Regions from separate parts of the Herbaspirillum sp. CAH-3 genome, predicted to be linked through region 1. Evidence: predicted binding sites of a transcription regulator. Region 1 holds the regulator's gene; each other region holds the start of a gene.
What was found. Region 1 encodes sigma-54, which starts transcription at its own class of promoters, with help from an activator protein. Its sites were predicted from a motif close to TGGCANGNAANCTGCTTT; they were not measured.

Region 1 (7,181 bases):
TTACGCCGCCCATTTCCGTGACGGACGTCATGTTGCGCAGATGGGCCAGGTTGAAGGGGGTCTCGCGCACCATCAGCACCAGCCGCCGGCGTTCCTTGAGTACCACATCCGCTGCGCGGGTGATGAGGTTGTCGGACAGGCCATGCGCCACGGCGGCCAGCGTCTTCATCGAACAGGGCGCCACCACCATGCCGGTGGAGGCGAAGGAACCGCTGGCGATGCATGCGCCGACATCGCGCACGTTGTGCACCACATCGGCCAGCGCTTCCACATCCTTGCGCCGCATGTCCAGTTCCTGGTGCAGGTTGAGCACGCCGGCTTCGGACACCATCAGGTGCGTTTCCACCTGGCCGTGCTTGCGCAGATGCTCCAGCAGCCGCACGCCATAGATGGCCCCGGTGGCGCCGGTGATGGCCACGATCAGGCGCTGGCGTGGCTGGTTGGGAGAACTGGTCATGCGTCAGCGAGGCAAGTAAAACTCAGCCCTTGATCAGGGTCTGCAGTTCGCCCGACTCGAACATCTCGGTCATGATGTCGGAGCCGCCGACGAATTCACCCTTCACGTACAGCTGGGGAATGGTCGGCCAGTTCGAGTATTCCTTGATGCCCTGGCGCACGTCCGGGCTTTCCAGCACGTTGACGGTGACGATGTTCTCGGCGCCGCTGGCCTTGAGCAACTGGATGGCCTTGCCGGAAAAGCCGCATTGCGGGAACTGTGCAGTGCCCTTCATGAACAGCACCACGGGGTTTTGGGTCACGGTTTCTTTGATCCAGGATTGGACGTCGCTCATGGCTATGCCTTTAAAAATGGGATTGCCGACATTATAGGGAAAAGCCGGCCGGCGCGTTGAAAACGGGTAAGGTCCGCCCGGCCGTCTGACCGGGCAGGAAATTGCATCACGGAAATGATTTATATCGTATGCAAGTTCTCGTATCGAAGATGAGGGTGACGTGAACACATTCAAGCAGCAGGCTCCTGCATCATGTTCAGCGACGGCTGTGGAAAAGTTGCCTTGCGCAATGATTTATATTTTTTCCACAGGCTTGCGCCAGTTCGGCGGCCATCAATGAAAAAGGGCGCTTGCGCGCCCCTTCCTCATGAAATTCGGCTGGCTTTCTCAGCAGCGTTGCGGCTGCGAGGCGGCTTGCCGAGGGTGTCCTGGCTTATGCCGCTCCGGCCACCGCATCCTCCGGCGTTTCGTCCGGCAGGCGCTTGGCCATGGAGTGATGTTCCTGCAACTTGTCCTTGTGCTTGATGACCTGGCGATCGAGCTTGTCGATCAGCGTGTCAATGGCAGCGTAGAGGTCGTGTGCGATGCTTTCCGCATGTAGATCCTTCCCCTTGATGTGGACGTTGATTTCCGCTTTTTGGCGCTTTTCCTTTTCTGTGAGTTTATCTACGCTCAGGATCACGCTGACGTCGATCACGTTGTCGAAATGGCGCTTGATACGCGAGAGCTTGCTTTGCACGTATTCCCGGATGGCGGGGGTCAGTTCGAGGTGGTGTCCACTGATGGTCAGATTCATACAAGACTCCTATCGTGAAGTCACTGGAGGTTCGTGCAATCGATCCTGCTGCAGCTGTACCACGGGCACGGTCTTCGTGTCGGATGGCGCGGGCATCAGTCGGATGCTTGCCTGAACACAGCAACGGTACTGCAGAAAAACTGAGGAAAAACTCAGAGGGACTTGCGGAGATTGACCGGCGGAATCTTCAACACTTCGCGGTATTTGGCGACTGTGCGTCGCGCGACCACCATGCCTTGTTCTGCCAGCATATCCGCAATCTTGCTATCGGATAATGGGGTCTGCGGGTTCTCGGCTCCTATCAACTGTTTGATCAGCGCCCGTATCGCGGTGGAGGAAGCTTCGCCTCCGGTTTCAGTCGCGACGTGGCTACCGAAGAAGTATTTCAACTCAAACATTCCATGCGGAGTGAGCATGTATTTCTGAGTCGTCACGCGAGAGATGGTGCTCTCGTGTAGACCCAGTGTATCAGCAATTTCACGCAGCACAAGGGGGCGCATGGCGACTGCCCCATGTGAAAAGAAGTTTCTTTGACGTTCCACAATAGCCTGCGCGACGCGCAAAATTGTATCGAAACGTTGCCGCATGTTCTTGATGAGCCACTTGGCTTCCTGCAACTGCGACGACAGCGAACCTTCGCCCTTGGCTTGCTTCAATGCACTGGCATACATCGCATTGACGCGCAGCTTGGGCATGACCTCATGGTTGAGCATGACCTGCCAGCCGGTCTTTGTCTGCTTGACAATCACATCCGGCACCACATAGTCCGAGGCATCGCGCGCGAATTCGGCACCCGGGTGCGGACGGCATTGGCGGATCACGGCCTGGGCTTCACGCAGGTCTTCGTCATCGCAATCCAGGGCCTTCTTGATCTTGTTGAAATCGCGCTGGGCAAACAGCGGCAGGTAATCCTCAACGATCCTCAGCGCCAGCTTGCGGGTGACAAAGGGGATCTTGGGCAGGCGGCGGATTTGCAGCGCCAGGCATTCACCGGCACTGCGTGCACCCACCCCCGCGGGATCCAGGCTCTGCAGGAGCTTGAGCGAAATGGACAGCTCTTCCATGTCGATGCCCAACTCTTCAGGCAGGCGCGCGTGGATGTCTTCCAGCGGTTCTTCGAGATAGCCGCTTTCGTCGAGCGCATCGGTGAGCAGCTCCAGCAGCGCCCGATCGCGCAGGGTGCGCGCGGTCACGCGGATCTGTTCCAGCAGGTGTTCGCGCAGGGTCAGTTCGTGGGCTTCGAGTTGCGGACGGGCATCGTCGTCGTCCGGCGACTTGCCGCTGCGTGCGACATCGTCAAAGCTCCAGTCAGCATCGCCGGTGACACCGTTGTCGGGATTGTTGTCCTGGTACTCGAAACTGGAATCGCCATCTGCCGCCGCCGGTGCGGCCTCGCCGCTGCCTTCCCCGGGCGCCTCGGCCACACCGCTGGAGGGCGAACTGGAGACGGCGCCATCGGCCAGCAGGCGCACCGAATTGTCGAGCGCATCGTCCAGGCGTTCCAGCAGGGGATTGTCGGAGAGGATCTGTTCCAGTTCCTGGTGCAGTTCCAGCGTCGACAGTTGCAGCAGCCTGATCGACTGCTGCAGTTGCGGCGTCAAGGCGAGGTGCTGCGAGGTACGTAACTGGAGCGACTGTTTCATCTGTCTTTCTGGAAGCGGCGTGGCCCGCTGGTTGCACTGCCTGTCGTTGCGTAAAGTAAGTTGCCTGCTTACATGCGGAAGTGTTCGCCCAGGTACACGCGGCGCACCGATTCGTTGGCGATGATCTCTTCCGGATTGCCGCTGGCCAGCACCGTGCCCTGGTTGATGATGTAGGCGCGGTCGCAGATGCCCAGCGTCTCGCGCACATTGTGGTCGGTGATGAGCACGCCGATGCCGCGTTCCTTCAGGAAGCGCACGATGCGCTGGATCTCGATCACGGCAATCGGGTCGATACCGGCAAAGGGTTCATCGAGCAGCACGAAGCGCGGATCGGTGGCCAGTGCGCGGGCGATTTCGACACGGCGACGCTCGCCGCCCGAGAGCGACAGCGCCTGGCTATCGCGCAGCTTTTCGATCTGCAGTTCGTGCAGCAGGTTGTTGAGGCGGCCTTCGATTTCATCGCGCGAGAGCGGCTTGCCGTCTTCCTGGCGCAGCTCGAGCACGGCACGGATATTGTCTTCCACCGTCAGCTTGCGGAACACTGAGGCTTCCTGCGGCAGGTAAGACAAGCCCATGGTGGCGCGCTTGTGGATGGGCATGCGCGAAATGGATGCGCCATCCAGGTCGATCTCGCCGCCATCGGAGGGCACCAGGCCCACGATCATGTAGAACGAGGTGGTCTTGCCGGCACCATTGGGGCCAAGCAGGCCGACCACTTCGCCGCTGCGCACTTCCATCGAGACATCGCGCACCACCTGGCGCGCGCCATAACTTTTCTTCAGGCCGCGAACGACCAGCGAGCTGGCTGCCATCGTCATTGGCCCTTTCCGTTGTCGCGACGCGGGGCAGGCTGCGCGGCGTTGTTCTTGCCGGACGGCTGGGCCGCCGGGGTGGCCGGTGCGGTGCTGCCAGCCGGCGGCGGATTCTTGGGCTGGATCACGGCGGTGATGCGGCCCGCGCCGGGCTTGCTCTCGCCGCTGGCGGTATTGTTCACGGAGTAGAACTCCGCACGGCTGTCGTAGGAGATGAATTCACCGTTGACTTCATCGGTGATGCGATCACCATCCATGCGCTGGATGTGCGCGCGCTGGAACAGTTTGGAGACTTCGGTCTGTTCCGAATATTCGATCCGCTCGGCCTGGCCTTCGATCCACAGGTTGGGACCGCCGTCGCGCTTCTGGCGGAAGTTGGCCAGCGACCCGGGAGCCGCGTACAGCACGGCGTTTTCATAACCGTACTGGTCGGTCGTCAATACCACCCGGCCGGCCTTGATGATGAGCGTACCGCGCGTCATGACCACGTTGCCGGTGAAGGTCTTCACCTGGCGCACATCGTCATACACCATCTGGTCTGCCTCGATGTTGGTGGGCTTGGTGGAGTCCGCCTTCTCGGCGTTGGCCACGCCGCACACGGCAGCCAGCATCAGCATGGGCAGAAAGAGTGAGCGTTTCATTGGTTTCCTGTCTGGTCGGTTCTTGGCGTTCTTGTCCCGGTCGCTACCGGGTTATCGTTTCTTCGGGGTCGGCTCGTAATAGCCGCGTACATTGCCGAACAGCTGCACCACCTGGGTGGCGTTGTTGGCCACCATGCCCACGCCGTTCAGGCGCGTGGTGCCCATGGTCATGGCCACCGGCTTGTCGGTCTTGACGATTTCATCGTCGGGCAACAGCAGCAGGTATTCCGATACCAGGTGCATCTGCTCGCGCCCCTTGTAGGGCGCGCGTATCGCGTTGGCGTTGCCGTACATGTGGATCTGGGTCTGGTCGTCCGTCACGCGTGCGGTATCGGAGTAGAGCTCCATGGGCGCCTGGGCCTGGTCCAGGTTGTGCACGACCGGCTTGGTGATCTCGAAGGAATCATCCGTGGGGAAGTGCACCATCTTCCTGCCCGAGACGTCATAGCGCGGCAGGCCGGTGGGGCCCATCCTCACGTAGCTGAAGTTTTCCAGGTAGTAGTCGGGCTTGCCGCGCGGACGCTGCACCGGCTGCTTGTCGCCCGCTGCGCGCATGGCCTGCATCACCCAGAAACTGCCCAGCGCTGCGCCGATCAGGATCGCCAGGATCACCGCCACGCGGATGCGCTCGGCCTTGCGTGCCCCGCTGTGCCCGCTCATGCCAGGTACGGCGCCAGCGCCGCCTCGTAGTTGCCTTGCGCGGCCAGGACCAGGTCGCAGATTTCTCGCACGGCGCCATTGCCGCCGGTGGCCTGGGTGACGTAGTCGCTGCGCGACTTCACTTCACGATGGCCGTTGGCCACGCAGGCCTTGAAGGCCACGCGGGTCAGGACCGGCAGGTCGATGATGTCATCCCCCAGGTAGCCGCAATCCTGCGGACCCAGCTGCACCTGCTGCAGCAATTGCTCGAAAGCCTGGCGCTTGTCGTGGATGCCCTGGAAGACATGGGCGATGCCCAGGTCGCGCGCCCGGCGCAGTACGAAGGGCGACTGGCGCGCAGTGATGATGGCGGCGGCCGTACCGTACTGCTGCATCATCTTGATGCCGTGGCCATCGAGGGCGTTGAAGCGCTTGAAGGCTTCACCCTCATCACCATAGAACAGGCCGCCATCGGTGAGCACGCCGTCCACATCGAAGATCATCAGGCGCACCTGCGCCGCCTTGGCGAGCGCGGCGGCGGGCAGGGTGCTGGCGAAGGCTGGCGCATTCATCAGATCACCTTGGCACGCGTGAGATCGTGGATGTGCAGCGCGCCCGTGAGCACGCCGGCCGCATCGGTGACCAGCAACTGGTTGATGCGGAATTGTTCCATCAATTGCACCGCATCCACTGCCAGCTGGTCCTGGTTGACGGTCTGCGGATTGGCATGCATCACGTCTGCAATGCAGAACTTGGCGAAGTCCTGGCCACGCTCCAGCAGGCGGCGCAGGTCGCCATCGGTAAAGACGCCGACCGGGCGGAATTGCTCATCCACCACGGCGGTCATGGCCATGCCCTTGCGGGTGATCTCCATGAGCGCGGCCGACAGGGACACATCCGGACGCACGGCAGGAATGGCCTCGCCACTGCGCATGACATCGCGTACGTGGGTCAGCAGGCGGCGGCCCAGGGCGCCCCCGGGATGCGAGCGGGCAAAATCTTCCTCGACGAATCCGCGTGCGTCCAGCAGCGACACCGCCAGCGCATCGCCCATGGCCAGCGCGGCCGTGGTGCTGGCGGTAGGCGCCAGGTTGAGGGTACAGGCTTCCTGGGCCACGCCCACGTTGAGGTGCACGGCCGCAAGCTGCGCCAGGCTGGACTGGTCATTGCCGGTCATGGCAATGATCACTGCGCCCATGCGCTTGATGATGGGGACGATGGCCAGCAGCTCGGCCGTTTCGCCGGAATTGGAAATGGCGATGAAGACATCGCGCGCGGTCACCATGCCCAGGTCGCCATGGGCGGCTTCAGCCGGATGCATGAACAGCGACGGGGTGCCGGTAGAGGCCAGGGTTGCAGCCATCTTGCGGCCGATGTGGCCGGATTTGCCGATCCCGGAAACCACCGCTCGCCCCTCGCACTGCAGCAAGACCTCTACGGCCTGGGCCAGGGGTTCGGCGCTGTCGTCGCGCAGGCGGTTTTTCAGGGCCAGGATGGCATCAGCTTCGATCTGCAGGGTCTGGCGTGCCAGTTCGATGGCACGGCGGGCAGCCCCGGCCGAAAAAGATGCAGGCGTGGTTTTGTCATCGGTTACACTCATAACCGAAGTATAAACGAATTAGCAAAGCAAAAAACTTGCCAGATGTAAGGGAATGCTGCCGGATTTGATGTGAAGTGCAGCTTTGCGTCGCGCCGCAGCGCCGCAGCCACGGGGGATTCCGGCCTGCACCAAGGTCGGGCGCGGCATCGCAACAGACGGGGAAAGCCCACGATCGTAGTGAATAACTCTGCTGTTGTTGCGCCACAGGTATGAATTCTACGGCGATCAAGCCCGCCGCTGCCCGAGGTTTTCCTTCACGTTCAATGCTGGCTGCATGAACTGCCTCTTGCTGGTGCGTTGCCAATTCATTCACATCGAA
Region 2 (7,181 bases), on a different contig from region 1:
CAAATGCTGTTTCAATTTGTCCTCCTGCCGCATTAATCGGTTATGCTAGTTCACCCTCAGCTTCCCATCAGCGAAGAAAGCGACCATATAGGGGGAACAAGGACCGCCAGAGGTCCCAAGGAGACAAGGATGCAATACCAGGCAAACCGGCCCGGTGCCGGTGCATTGCTGGGGGCTTCGCCCCTGGTGCAGGCCAGCGCGGATGGTGTGCCGGACCTGCAGGCCATCGAACGCTCGCACCAGCGCAGCTCGTCCTACGGCATCACGCGCGGCCAGCGGCCCGACCTGGATTCACTCTCGCGCGCCGACCTGGCCCAGACGCTGGAAGCCAACCAGGCCCTCTCCGGCCATGCCCGCCCGGTCATGGAAACCCTCTACGACCAGATCCGCAATACCCACAGCATGGTGATCCTCTCGGACGCCGAGGGCACCATCCTGCATACGCTGGGCGACAGCGACTTCCTGGCCAAGGCCGATCGCGTAGCCCTGGGCCCGGGCGGACGCTGGTCCGAGCAATTGCGCGGCACCAATGCCATCGGCACGGCCCTCTTCGAGCAAAAACCCACTACCGTGCACGCCCAGCAGCATTACCTGGATGCCAACCGCTTCCTGACCTGCTCGGCCGCGCCCATCTTCGATCATCGCGGCCAAGTGCTGGGGGTGCTGGATGTCTCGGGCGAATGCGGCAGCTTCCACAAGCACACCATGGCCCTGGTGCGCATGTCGGCGCAGATGATTGAAAACCACCTGCTGGCCGGCAGCTTCCCCGATTGCATCACCCTGCACTTCCACAGCCGCGCCGAATTCGTGGGCACGCTGGTCGAAGGCATCGTCAGCTTCACACCGGGCGGGCGTTTCCTGGCGGCCAACCGCAGCGCGCAATTCCAGCTGGGGCTGACGCTCTCGACGCTGCAGTCGCATACCTTTGCGTCGCTCTTCGGGGTGCCGCTGTCGCTGCTGTTCGAACACCATCGCAAGGCCGCATCGGGCTTGCTGGAGCTGTGCCTGCACAACGGCATCCGCATCCATGGCCGCGCCGAGCTGAGGCTGCGCGACCAGCATTTCCAGAACGCGCGCGAGGCCGTGATCGAGGCCCCGGAAGCACTGCCCGCCAGTCCGGCCACACGCCAGGCACCGCCCATGCGCCCCCATCCGGGCCAGCCGCGTGGCGGCCTGAACGCCCTCGATACCGGCGACGCCCGCATGAGCGCCATCATCGCCAAGCTGCGCAAGGTGATCGACCGCGACATCCCGGTGCTCATCACCGGTGAAACCGGCACCGGCAAGGAGTGGCTGGCTCAAGCCATCCACCGCGAAAGCGCGCGCTTCCACGCCAGCCAAACCCGGGGTGGCGCAGCGCCTTTCGTGGCCGTGAATTGTTCGGCCATTCCAGAGAACCTGATCGAAGCCGAACTCTTCGGCTATGAAGACGGCGCCTTCACCGGTGCCCGCCGCAAGGGCGCGCTGGGCAAGATCGCGCAAGCCCAGGGCGGCACACTCTTCCTCGATGAAATCGGCGACATGCCGCTGGCCCTGCAGGGCCGCCTGCTGCGCGTGCTCCAGGAGCGCGCAGTGACGCCACTGGGCAGCCAGCGTGTGATCCCGGTGGACTTTGCGCTGGTCTGTGCCACCAACCAGCCCTTGCGCGAGATGGCCGCGCGCCATGCCTTCCGTGAAGATTTGTATTACCGCATCAACGGCTTGCAGGTAAAACTGCCCGCCTTGCGCGAGCGCAGCGACCTGGGCAAGCTGATCGACCGCATCCTGGAGCAGGAAGGCGGACGCCATGCCCCTCGCTTCGATGCCCAGGCCATGGCATTGCTGCAGGCCAGCCGCTGGCCGGGCAACCTGCGGCAGCTGTCCAACCTGATCCGCACCGCCCTGGCCATGGCCGATGGAGAGACCTGGATAGGCGTGGAACACCTGCCAGATGATTTTCTGGACGAGGCAGCGCCGCTGCAGGCGGCTGGTGGCATGCCGGCCCCCGCAACCCATGAAGAAACGGGCGAAAAGCCGCTGTCCATGCTCGACAGCGAATGGGCTGCCATCGAGCGTGCCCTGCGCACCCATGACGGCAACGTCAGCGCGGCCGCCAAGGCGCTGGGGGTGTCGCGCAATACGCTCTATCGCCGCTTCAAGTCACGCGGGCACTGAGCGGGGCAAGCGCGTCATATTCCTCATCGGAAAACAGCCGCGAGCGCGTCAGGAAGCGCTTGCCGCTGCCGTTCTCCAGCGAGAACATGCCGCCGTTGCCGGTGACCACATCGATGATCAGTTGCGTGTGTTTCCAGTATTCGAACTGGTCGGCACCGATGTAGAACGGCACCCCATCGATTTCCCCGAGATGCACGTCGGTGTCGCCCAGCGTAAAGTCGCCGGCCGGATAGCACATCGGCGCACTGCCATCGCAGCAGCCACCGGATTGAAAAAAGATCAGTTCGCCATGCCGCGCCTTCAACTGGCGCAGCAACTCCACCGTCGCCTCGGTGGCCGTCACCCTGGGCAATGCATTCATTCGCCGCTCTCCTGTTGAGTCTGGTTCTGCCAATAAAAGCGGCACCGGCCGCGAGAGTTGCGGACCGGTGCCGAAGCTGCCTTGCTGCAAGGAGTCAAACGAAATCACGCCATCAGAAGAAGCCCAGCGCCTTGGGGCTGTAGCTGACCAGCAGGTTCTTGGTCTGCTGGTAGTGATCCAGCATCATCTTGTGGTTTTCGCGGCCGATGCCGGATTGCTTGTAGCCGCCGAAGGCTGCATGTGCCGGATACAGGTGGTAGCAGTTGGTCCACACGCGACCGGCCTGGATCTCGCGGCCCATGCGGAAGGCACGCGTGCCATCGCGGGTCCACAGGCCCGCGCCCAGGCCGTAGAGGGTGTCGTTGGCGATGGCCAGGGCTTCTTCCTCGTCCTTGAAGGTGGTCACCGAGACCACGGGGCCAAAGATTTCTTCCTGGAAGATGCGCATCTTGTTGTTGCCCTGGAAGACGGTCGGCTTGACGTAGTAGCCCGTGGCCAGGTCGCCGCCCAGTTCTTCACGTCCGCCGCCGGCCAGCACCTTGGCGCCTTCCTGCTTGCCGATGTCGATGTAGGAGAGGATTTTTTCCAGCTGCTCCTGCGAAGCCTGCGCGCCGATCATGGTGCTCTTGTCCAGCGGATTGCCCTGCTTGATGGCGGCCACGCGTTTCAAGGCACGTTCGATGAAGCGGTCATAGATCGATTCCTGCACCAGCACGCGCGAGGGGCAGGTGCAGACCTCGCCCTGGTTCAGCGCGAACATGGCGAAGCCTTCCAGGGCCTTGTCGAAGAACTCGTCATCCTTGTCCAGCACGTCGGCAAAGAAGATGTTGGGCGACTTGCCACCCAGCTCCAGGGTCACCGGGATCAGGTTCTGCGAGGCGTACTGCATGATCAGGCGGCCGGTCGTGGTCTCGCCGGTGAAGGCGATCTTGGCGATGCGCTTGTTGGAGGCCAGCGGCTTGCCTGCTTCGACGCCAAAGCCCTGCACGATGTTGACCACGCCCGGCGGGATCAGGTCGGCAATCAGTTCGATGAGGACCATGATGGAAGCGGGCGTCTGCTCGGCCGGCTTCAACACCACGCAGTTGCCGGCAGCCAGTGCCGGGGCCAGCTTCCACACCGCCATCAGGATGGGGAAATTCCACGGGATGATCTGGCCGACCACGCCCAGCGGCTCATGGAAGTGATAGGCGTAAGTGTCGCTGTCGATGGGGCAGATGCTGCCTTCCTGGGTGCGCACGGCGGCGGCGAAATAGCGGAAGTGATCGATGGCCAGCGGGATGTCGGCGGCCATGGTTTCGCGGATGGGCTTGCCGTTGTCCAGGGTCTCGGCGGTGGCCAGCAATTCGAGGTTGGCTTCCATGCGGTCGGCGATCTTGAGCAGCATGTTGGCGCGCTCGGTGGGGGAAGTCTTGCCCCAGCTCTTCTTGGCCGCGTGGGCGGCGTCCAGCGCCAGCTCCACGTCTTCGGCGCTGGAACGCGCCACTTCACAGAAGGCGCGGCCGATCACCGGGCTGATGTTCTCGAAGTATTCGCCCTTGACCGGCGGCACGAATTTGCCACCGATGAAGTTGTCGTAACGTTGCTTGAAGGGATCGCGTACGCCGAGTTTGCTGATGTCTGCCAGGTTCATGTCGTCTCCGTTCGGTTTATGGTTGAAATCCCGCCGCGATCATGGCCGCAGCGGCGGTTCATCCCCCAAGATGGCAAATCGCATGCCAGCCTGCAAACCCGCTCTGCAAGCGCCTCTTGCGCCAGCGCCATTGTCACGCTGTGTCAATCTGGCGCAGCCTGGGACAGCGTTGAGCAACAGCCTGCCACACCCTGCGCACTTTTCTGCGGACGTAAAAAAACCGGCCAGAGGCCGGTCTTTCGTGCTTCATGAGGCGCGGGGAGCGCTGGATCAGACGGCATCCGGGCCGGTTTCGCCGGTACGGATACGGATCACCTGCTCCACTTCCTGCACGAAGATCTTGCCGTCGCCGATCTTGCCGGTGCGGGCCGCCTTGATGATGGCGTCCACGGCCTGCTCGACTACCTTGTCGTCCACCACGACCTCGATCTTGACCTTGGGCAGGAAGTCGACCACGTATTCGGCACCGCGATAGAGTTCGGTGTGACCCTTCTGGCGTCCGAAGCCCTTCACTTCGGTGACCGTCAGGCCCGTGACGCCGACTTCGGCGAGGGATTCACGCACCTCGTCCAGCTTGAACGGTTTGATGATGGCGGTCACTTGTTTCATGGCAATTCCTCTCTTGGTATGTCGTAAAGAAACGATTTCAACGATCTGTTGAATAGCGGATACAACCTTCGTTGTTATTTTACTGGCAAGGCCGTGGTGCCCTGCCCACTTGCACATTGTCAATCAGGCGTGCCCGGCTTTCAACCTTCTTGAACCAGCCGGGCCATAAAAAGCCGTTTTTTCAGGCCTCCAGATCGGGGATGCGCTCCAGATCCTGCAACCAGACCGTAGCCTCGCCATCGCTGGGCGCGCGCCAATCACCACGCGGCGAGAGCGAGCCGCCCGAACCGACCTTGGGGGCATTGGGCACGCAGGAGCGTTTGAACTGGCTGGTCTTGAAGAAGCGATAGACGAAGATGCCCAGGTTTTTCTTGATCTGCGGCAAGCTGTACTGGTTGCGCGCCCCATGCAGGCCATCCGGCCAATGGCCGATGCTGCGGTCTTGCCAGGCGCTGTGCGCCAGGAAAGCCACCTTGGCCGGCGTGAAGCCATAGCGCAGGATGTAATAGAGATTGAAATCCTGCAGCTCGTAGGGACCGATGAAATCCTGCGTGCGCTGGCCCGGCTCGCCGTCCGAGGCGCCCGGCACCAGTTCCGGGCTGATCTCGGTTTCGAGGATGTGGATCAGCACTTCCGGCTGCTTCAGTTCCAGCGAACCCGATTCGGCCACCCAGCGCACCAGGTGCGTGATCAAGGTCTTGGGCACGCTGGCGTTGACGTTGTAGTGCGACATGTGGTCGCCCACGCCATAGGTGCACCAGCCCAGCGCCAGTTCGGACAGGTCGCCGGTGCCGATGACGATGGCACCGTGATGATTGGCCAGGCGGAACAGGTGATTGGTGCGCTCGCCCGCCTGCACGTTTTCGAAGGTGATGTCATAGACCGGCTCACCGCGTGAATACGGGTGATCCAGGTCCTTCAACATCTGTTCGCAGCTGGGTCGGATATCGATCTCCTGCGCCGAACAGCCCACTTGCGCCATCAGCTGATGCGCCTGCACCAGCGTGCGGCTGCTGGTGGCAAAGCCGGGCATGGTATAGGCCAGGATGTTGGAACGCGGCAGGCCCAGCTTGTCCATGGCCTTGGCGCAGACCAGCAGCGCATGGGTCGAATCGAGGCCACCGGACACACCGATGACGACCTTCTTGATGTTCGAGGAAGACAGGCGCTGCACCAATGCCTGCACCTGGATGTTGTAGACCTCGCGGCAGCGCAGTTCGCGCTGTTCGGCATTGGCCGGCACGTAGGGGAAGCGCGCGACCCGGCGTTGCAGCGGCAAGTCCTGGTCTTGCGGAACCTGCACATCGAAACGCACTACCTCGAAGCGGCGCACTTCGTCGGCGTGGCGGCGCACCGACTGGCCAAACGTGGTCTGGTGGAAGCGTTCGCGCGAGAGGCGTTCCAGGTCGATGTCGGCATAGATCACGTGACCGCCTTCGGCGAAGCGCTCGGACTCGGCCAGCAGTTCACCGTTCTCGCAGATCAGGGCCTGGCCGTCCCAGGCCAGGTCGGTGGTGGACTCGCCATTGCCCGCCGACGAATACAGATAGGCCGCCAGGCAGCGCGCCGATTGCTGCGACACCAGCTGATGGCGGTAACCCGACTTGCCGACCACGATGTTGGAAGCCGACAGGTTCACCAGCACGGTGGCACCGGCCAGCGCGGCAAAGGAAGACGGCGGGATCGGCACCCACACGTCTTCGCAGATCTCGATATGGAAACGGAAGTCGGGGATGTTGCCGATCTCGAACAGCAGATGGCTGCCGAAGTCCACGTCCTGACCCAGCAGGCGGGTGCGGCGGGTGACGGCGCAATCGGCGCTGCTGAACTGGCGCGCTTCGTAGAATTCGCTGTAGTTGGGCAGGTAGCTCTTGGGCACCACACCCAGGATGCGGCCGGCATGCACGACCACGGCGCAGTTGTAGAGCTGGTGATCGACCTTCAGCGGCAGGCCGACGATGAGGGCCGGGGCGATGCGCAAGGAAGCCTGCAGCACCGATTGCAGGGCCTGCAGGGAAGCCTCCAGCAAGGCGCGCTGCTGGAACAGGTCTTCGCAGCTGTAGGCCGACAGGCCCAGTTCGGGGAAGGAAACCAGGGCCGCGCCACGGGCGGCGGCCTGTTCGGCCAGGGCGATGGTGCGCTCGGCGTTGAAGCCGGGATCGGCCACCTTGCAGTCCGGCACCGCCACGGCGACGCGTGCGAAACCGTGGTTGTAGAGATTGAAGAAGGGGCTTTGCATAGCGTGTGTTGGACTCCGTGCACTTCGCCAGGGCGGCGACGCGTTCTGTTCATTTTGCGTAGAATGCCTGTTCCAGCGGGGCCGAGGGCCGCGCCAACTTTCGCAGGTCACTCGCAGTCCATGGATTATCGCACGCGAATCGTTTCTTCTCTGGCCGAGATCGGCCCGGCCCGCTGGGACGCGCT
Region 3 (7,181 bases), on a different contig from region 1:
CGGCGACATTTCGGAGGGATTGATGATGCCCACCTGCGGCACGTACAGCGCACCGGCGATACCGCAGATCACGGCCGAGAGCGTCCACACGAACAGCTTGAACCACAGCGGGTTGTAGCCGATGAACATGAGGCGTGACTCGGAATCGCGCACGCCCTGCAGCACGCGGCCCAGCTTGGAGGTGACGATCATGCGGCACAGCACCAGGGCACCGAACAGCAGCGCCAGCGTCACCAGGTACAGCACTGCCTTGGTGGCCGGTGCGGTGATGGTGAAGCCGAGGATGCGCTTGAAGTCGGTAAAGCCGTTGTTGCCGCCGAAGCCGGTATCGTTGCGGAAGAACAGCAGCATGAAGGCGAAGGTCATCGCTTGCGTGATGATGGAGAAATACACGCCCTTGATGCGCGAACGGAACGCGAAGTAGCCGAACACGAAGGCCAGGAGACCCGGCACCAGCACCACCAGCAGCATGGAGAACCAGAAGTGGTCGGTCATCCACCAGTACCAGGGATAGGCCTTCCAGTTCAGGAACACCATGAAGTCCGGCAGGTCGCTCTGGTACACGCCGTCACGGCCGATGGCGCGCATCAGGTACATGCCGTGGGCGTATCCGCCCAGTGCGAAGAAAACGCCATGACCCAGAGAAAGGATGCCCGTATAGCCCCACACCAGGTCCAGTGCCAGCGCCGCCATGGCGTAGCACATGAACTTGCCGACCAAAGCGACGGTGTAGGAGGACACGTGCAGCGCGCTATCTGCGGGGAACAGCAGGTTGCAGACCGGCAGCAGCGCCAGCACGATGGTGCAGATGACGATGCCGGTCCAGGACGGGCGATTGAACAGCGAGGGGCGCATGATCATGGTGCTCATTCCACGCTCCTTCCCTTGAGTGCGAAGAGGCCTTGCGGACGCTTCTGGATGAATACGATGATGAAGACCAGGATGGCGATCTTGGCCAGCACGGCACCGGCCATCGGCTCCAGGAATTTGTTGACTTCGCCCAGGCCGAAGGCTGCGATGACGGTACCGGCCAACTGGCCCACGCCGCCCAGCACCACCACCATGAACGAGTCCACGATGTAACCCTGTCCCAGGTCGGGACCGACGTTGCCCAGCTGCGAGAGCGCCACGCCGCCGAGGCCGGCGATGCCGCAACCGAGACCGAAGGTCATCATGTCGATCTTGCCGGTGGACACGCCCACGCAGTCGGCCATGCGGCGATTCTGCGTGACGGCGCGCACGAACAGGCCCAGGCGGGTCTTGTTCAAGATCAGCCACACCGCGAACACCACGAAGAGCGCAAAGAACACGATCACGATGCGGTTGTAGGACAGCACCAGCGAACCGAGCACGGTCACGCCGCCAGACATCCAGCTCGGGTTGGCCACTTCCACGTTCTGCGCACCGAAGATGGAGCGCACACCTTGCATCAGCATCAGGCTGATCCCCCAGGTGCAGAGCAGGGTTTCCAGCGGACGGCCATAGAGCCAGCGGATCACCAGACGCTCCAGCGCAATGCCGACGGCGGCGGCCACGATGAAGGCGGCCGGCAGTGCCACCACCAGATACGCATCGATGGCACCGGGGAAGAACTTGCGGAACACCAGCTGGCATACGTAGGTGGTGTAGGCGCCGATCATCAGCAGCTCACCGTGGGCCATGTTGATGATGCCCATGAGGCCGAAGGTGATGGCCAGGCCCAGTGCGGCCAGCAGCAGCACGCTGCCCAGCGAGACCCCATAGAACAGCTTGCCGGCGAAGTCGACGATGGCCAGGTGGCGGTCCAGTGCGGAGAGGGTGCGCACCGCTTCCACGCGCACGCCCTCATCGGCTTCGACGTAGGAGCCATCGGGATTCTTGGCCAGCATGTTTTCCAGCACCGGCTTCAACGAGGCATTGGTGGTCTCGGCCAGCTTCTTGACGGCGGCGCGGCGTGCCGCCGGGTCGGTCGAATGCAGGTTGGCGGTGGCTTGCACCTGCTGCAGCACGTCCTTGATCTGCGGATCGCTTTCCTTGGCGAGCGCTTTTTCGATCAGCGGGATCTGCGCCGGGTCGGCATTCTTGAGCAATTCACCGGCGGCGGCCAGGCGCTGGTCGCGCTGCGGCGAGAGCAGTTTGAGGCCCGAGAGCGCGCCATCAACAGCACCGCGCAGGCGGTTGTTGACGGTGATGCCTTCGGCGTCATCGGGCGCCGGGCCAGTCTGGTCATTGGCCGGATTGAATGCCTTGCCGGCGTCGTCGACGATGAGCACGTCACCGGCGGGGGTGACGTAGAGCGCGTCGCTGTTCAGGGCATTGAGGATCTTGAGCGCGTCTTCATTGGCCAGCGCGGCAATCTGGTTGACGGCGTCGATGCGCGCGTCGGGGTCGTCTCCGCCAAGGGGCTTGAGCAAGGCCGGATCGATGGCTGCGAACGCCCCCAGGGCGTGGACGCAAAGCCAGGTCGCGAGCAGCCCGCGTAGGAACTGGATGGCTGGTTTCATGGTCGGTGTGCGCCTCGAAGCGCGGGCCGGTCGATGCGGTGGCCGGGGCGAGTCGTCGGGCGGTTTTCTTGTGGAGGGAAATGCATTGCGGCGGACGGTGCCTTCCCTACGCCACGCTGCGGCGTAGGGAAGGCGCTCCGAAGAACGCCAAGAACTACAACAACCGCAAGCTTAGTTCTTCTGCTTGCTTTCGTTGCCCGGGATGTACGGGCTCCAGGGTTGTGCGCGGATGGTGGTCTTGGTCTTGTAGACCACGTTGAACTGGCCGTCCGCCTTGATTTCACCGATCATGACGGGCTTGTGCAGGTGGTGGTTGGTCTTGTCCATTTCCAGCGTGTAGCCCGACGGTGCCTTGTAGGTCTGGCCACCCATGGCGGCGATCACCTTGTCGGTGTCGGTGGACTTGGCCTTTTCCACGGCCTGTGCCCACATGTGGATGCCGACGTAGGTGGCTTCCATCGGGTCGTTGGTCACGACGGTATCGGCGTTGGGCAGGTTCTTGGCCTTGGCGTATTCCTTCCACTTCTTGATGAAGGCGGTGTTGACCGGATTCTTCACCGATTCGAAGTAGTTCCAGGCGGCCAGGTGGCCCACCAGCGGCTTGGTATCGACACCGCGCAGTTCTTCTTCACCCACCGAGAATGCCACCACCGGCACGTCGGTTGCCTTCAGGCCGGCGTTGCCCAGTTCCTTGTAGAAGGGCACGTTGGAGTCGCCATTGATGGTCGAGATCACCGCGGTCTTGCCACCGGCGGAGAACTTCTTGATGTTGGCCACGATGGTCTGGTAGTCGGAGTGGCCGAACGGGGTGTAGACCTCGTCGATGTCGGAATCCTTCACGCCCTTGCTGTGCAGGAAGGCGCGCAGGATCTTGTTGGTGGTGCGCGGGTAGACGTAGTCGGTGCCCAGCAGCACGAAGCGCTTGGCGCCGCCGCCTTCCTTGGACATCAGGTATTCCACGGCGGGAATGGCTTGCTGGTTGGGGGCAGCACCGGTGTAGAAGACGTTCTTCTCCAGTTCTTCACCTTCGTACTGCACCGGGTAGAACAGCAGGCTGTTCAATTCCTTGAAGACCGGCAGCACCGACTTGCGCGACACCGAGGTCCAGCAGCCGAAGACCACCGAGACCTTGTCCTGGGAGATCAGCTGGCGGGCCTTTTCAGCGAACAGCGGCCAGTTCGAGGCGGGGTCGACCACCACCGGTTCGAGCTTCTTGCCCATCACGCCGCCGGCGGCGTTGATTTCGTCGATGGTCATCAGGGCCACGTCCTTCAGGGACGTTTCGGAAATGGCCATGGTGCCCGACAGCGAGTGCAGGATACCGACCTTGATGGTGTCGGCAGCGAAGGCCGAAGGCAGCCAGGAGGATGCGGCCAGTGCGAATGCGCCCAGAGCGGTGGCTTTCAGTACGGTACGACGTGACATGTGGTGCTCCCTCGAGAAAAGTTTTGGAAGAATTTTTTCACTGCCCAGTCGCTTTAGCAGATTGCGTGCCAATGCCCGGCCGAGGGCCTGCGGCCTGCATCAAAGCGGGGCGGGGAGGGGCGGGAAGGGGAGGAAATGTTGTCAGGTACGCCATGATTGCGCACCAAAGCTGAGCGTCATTGTCGACAGTCCCATGTCGTTGCAGCAATATTCACCAGGCTGGCGCTTGCTCTTGCGCGATCTTGGTGCATCGCCCAAAGCGCCATGCCATGCGGCTTTGCGCGGAGTTTTCCGACTTCTTGGGGCGTGGGACAGATTGTTCACAATGAGAGTAAACCCGGGCCAGGCAGCGTGATCCATCACGGTGCCTGGTCCGGCGGAGCGGGTCTGGCCAGGCGCCTAGCGCAGCAAAACATGCTGCATGAACTGCCGCAGCGGGAATTCGATGAGATTCTGCAAGGCCACCGGCAACTCCAGCGGACGCATGATCATCTTGATGGTGGTCTCGGGTTTGAGGTTCACGCGCACGGTGCGGCTCATGCGCGAGGCCAGTTCCTTGACCCGTGCGGGATCGGCTGCCAGTTCCGGTTTGTGCACCATCACCACGTGGCGGATGGCGCAATCGGCATCTTCGCTCTTCAGTTCCAGGGTGCGTCGGCTGAGGGTGCCGAAGACGCGCGAGCGGCCGATGTTTTCCTGGCGGCGATAGCGGCGGAAGTACTGGTAGAAGTGCTTGTAGTGATTGACCTCGTCATTGGCGATGAGGCCGGCCAGGTGCTTCAGTACCGGCTCGTCGGTGGCACGCGCCAGCGCCCGGTAGTAGGTGGAGGTCCCGGTCTCGACCACGCAGCGTGCGGCCAGCTCCTGGGCGCGCGTGGGTTCGAGCAGCTCGACCTTGCAGTACTGCGAGTATTCATCGAGGAAGCCCTGGTAGGCGCGCTGCCAGTCGAACTCCGGCCAGACATGCTCGACATAGGCGCGCAGGGCCGCGCCATGCTGCAGCTCTTCCTGCTCCCACTGCTCGCGCAGCCAGGTCTCGACTTCGGCGTCGCCCTTGTAGAACTCCACCAGGTTGTGGGTATAGAGATCCGAACCGCTTTCGACGAAGGAGGCGCAGGCCACCAGGTAGAACAGGTCTTCATCCTGCCGTACCCGCTCTCGGTCGATACGGTCCAGGTCGATGTCATCGATGGTCCAGTGTTTTTTTTCTTGGCGACTCGGGTTCATCTGCTATACCTCTCTTCTCAAGTGACGGTTGGCATAGCGATATGATGCAGTGCGAAGGCATTGGTTCAGGGCCGCACGGTGCAGCTTGACCTAACTTTGCACATGGCGCGTCCTGGCGGTGCTGCCTGTCAGTGCTTTGTCAGCCGCAACACTCGGGCGCCTACAGCATTTGCGTGGCGTCACTGCCCAGCACCACGCGATTGCGGCCCTGGTATTTGGCGTGATACAGCGCCTGATCGGCGATGCGCAGCAATTGTTCGGAGGTGGTCTCTTCATCCGGCTGCAACGAGGCCACGCCGATACTGGCCGTGATGTAGCCGAAAGGCGAATCGGCGTGCGGCAGCTTGAGCGCGAAGATGGCCTGGCAGATGTTCTCGGCCTGCTGCACGGCGTGGGCGGTATCGCTCTCGGCGATGATGACGCTGAATTCCTCGCCGCCATAGCGTGCGACCAGGTCGGTAGCGCGGCGCGAACTCTTCTGCAATACGCGCGCCACGATGCGCAGGCATTCGTCCCCGGCCAGGTGGCCATAGCGGTCGTTGTATTTCTTGAAGTAATCCACGTCCAGCATCAACAGGGCCAGCGCATGGCCCGAGCGCACCGAGCGCCGCAGCTCGTTGGCCAGCACCTCATCGAAGCGGCGCCGGTTGGCCACACCCGTCAGGCCATCGGTGGCCGAGAGCGCTTCCAGCTTGCGGTTGGCACGCTCCAGCTCGCGCGTGCGCAGGGCTACCTGTTCTTCCAGTTCTTCCTTGTTCTGCTGCAGCTTGCCGGCCATCTCGTTGAACTTGCGCGAGAGCACGGCGATCTCGTCACCGCCGGCCTGCTCCACCCGCACCGTGGTATCACCGCTGCCGGCTTCCTTCATGGCGCCCACCAGGCGCTGCAGCGGCACGCTGATGCTGCGCGCGATCAGTGCCGAGAGCACCAGCGAGGCCGCAAAGCACAGCAAGCCGATGGCGATGATCTTGTCGCGCACCGAGCGCGTGTCGGCGTTGAGCTTGTCGCTGGGCGTGGCGCTGACCACCCACCAGGAGGTATGCGGCAACTGCGCGATGGCGGCATAAAAACGCGTGCCGTCGGCGCGCGTATAGGAAATGAAGTCGCTGTTGCGGCGCTGGCCCAGGCTGGCCGTGATGCCTTCGAGCAGGGCCGGATCGGCGCTGCTGAAGCTGGTATCGCGTCCCTGCACCACCACCGCGCCATCGCTGGCATCGACGATGAAGAGGCTGGAATCGTAGCCCAGGTCCACCCCCTCGAAGATGCTGAAGAAGTAGCTCGGCCGCACGCCCACGAAGAGCATGCCGGCCGGACGGTTGTTGCCGGTGAAGCGGATCTCGCGCAGCATGGCCACGCTCTTCTGGCCATGGCCGCCGTTGTAGAGCGTCCACCATGCGCGCCCGGAGAGGTCCGGCGCTTCCTCGGCCACGCGGCTGATGTTGCTGGCCAGGGGCGCAAAGATCTGCGGATCGATCACCTGGCGCCGACGGTCCAGCAGGTATTTCTGGTTCACATCGGGCAGCGAACCGAAGGTATCGAGCAGCACCCGCGCCACGCCGCTGCGGGCGGCGGCAGCGGCGGCATCATCATCGCCGTAGTAGTTGGCCAGCAGGCGTTGCAGCTTGTCCGACAGCGCCAGCTCTTCACTGATGTCCTCGATCTTTTCCATGCGCAGCATCAGGTTCTGCGAGATCTGCTTGGCCACCTGCACCGAGTAGGCGCGCACCTTGTCCTGGGTGGCGCGGGTGGTCTCGCGGTAGGCCAGCAGGCCCGAGATCAGCAGCGGTACCAGCGACACCAGGATGAAGGAGTTGATGAGGCGATAGCGGATCTCGATCTTGCGCAGGAAACCGAGCCAAAGGAAGTCGAGCCGTCTGGGCATGGATGGTCTCTCCCTACTTGGCCGACAGCCGCGCCTGCTCGGCGATGGAGTCCTGCAAGGCGCGCGCGGCGCGCGCCGGCGACTGGCGGCCCGACAGCACGGCCTGCAACAGCGGGTGCAGGACATCGATGGTATTGACCGGCAGCAGCGAGTAATACAGGCCC

Region 2: adh (aldehyde dehydrogenase) is a predicted target of sigma-54. The motif match lies at 4,219-4,236, and genes of this name have one in related genera.
Region 3: urtA (urea ABC transporter substrate-binding protein) is a predicted target of sigma-54. The motif match lies at 3,962-3,979, and genes of this name have one in related genera.

Annotation. Positions count from the first base shown of each region.
Region 1 is NZ_VSWE01000010.1:165,619-172,799, forward strand. Features, by position in the region: gene FYB76_RS14660 (UbiX family flavin prenyltransferase) at 1-457, opposite strand, end outside; gene grxD (Grx4 family monothiol glutaredoxin) at 480-791, opposite strand; gene hpf (ribosome hibernation-promoting factor, HPF/YfiA family) at 1,165-1,527, opposite strand; gene FYB76_RS14675 (RNA polymerase factor sigma-54) at 1,680-3,170, opposite strand; gene lptB (LPS export ABC transporter ATP-binding protein) at 3,239-3,988, opposite strand; gene lptA (lipopolysaccharide transport periplasmic protein LptA) at 3,985-4,623, opposite strand; gene lptC (LPS export ABC transporter periplasmic protein LptC) at 4,675-5,283, opposite strand; gene FYB76_RS14695 (HAD family hydrolase) at 5,280-5,834, opposite strand; gene FYB76_RS14700 (SIS domain-containing protein) at 5,834-6,862, opposite strand.
Region 2 is NZ_VSWE01000001.1:338,757-345,937, reverse strand. Features, by position in the region: gene FYB76_RS01620 (sigma-54-dependent Fis family transcriptional regulator) at 130-2,154, shown strand; gene FYB76_RS01615 (DUF779 domain-containing protein) at 2,135-2,515, opposite strand; gene adh (aldehyde dehydrogenase) at 2,628-4,148, opposite strand; gene FYB76_RS01605 (P-II family nitrogen regulator) at 4,419-4,757, opposite strand; gene FYB76_RS01600 (NAD(+) synthase) at 4,939-6,996, opposite strand; gene FYB76_RS01595 (GNAT family N-acetyltransferase) at 7,117-7,181, shown strand, end outside.
Region 3 is NZ_VSWE01000025.1:36,165-43,345, reverse strand. Features, by position in the region: gene urtC (urea ABC transporter permease subunit UrtC) at 1-870, opposite strand, end outside; gene urtB (urea ABC transporter permease subunit UrtB) at 867-2,483, opposite strand; gene urtA (urea ABC transporter substrate-binding protein) at 2,655-3,908, opposite strand; gene FYB76_RS24635 (ferritin-like domain-containing protein) at 4,308-5,135, opposite strand; gene FYB76_RS24630 (sensor domain-containing diguanylate cyclase) at 5,296-7,017, opposite strand; gene FYB76_RS24625 (extracellular solute-binding protein) at 7,031-7,181, opposite strand, start outside.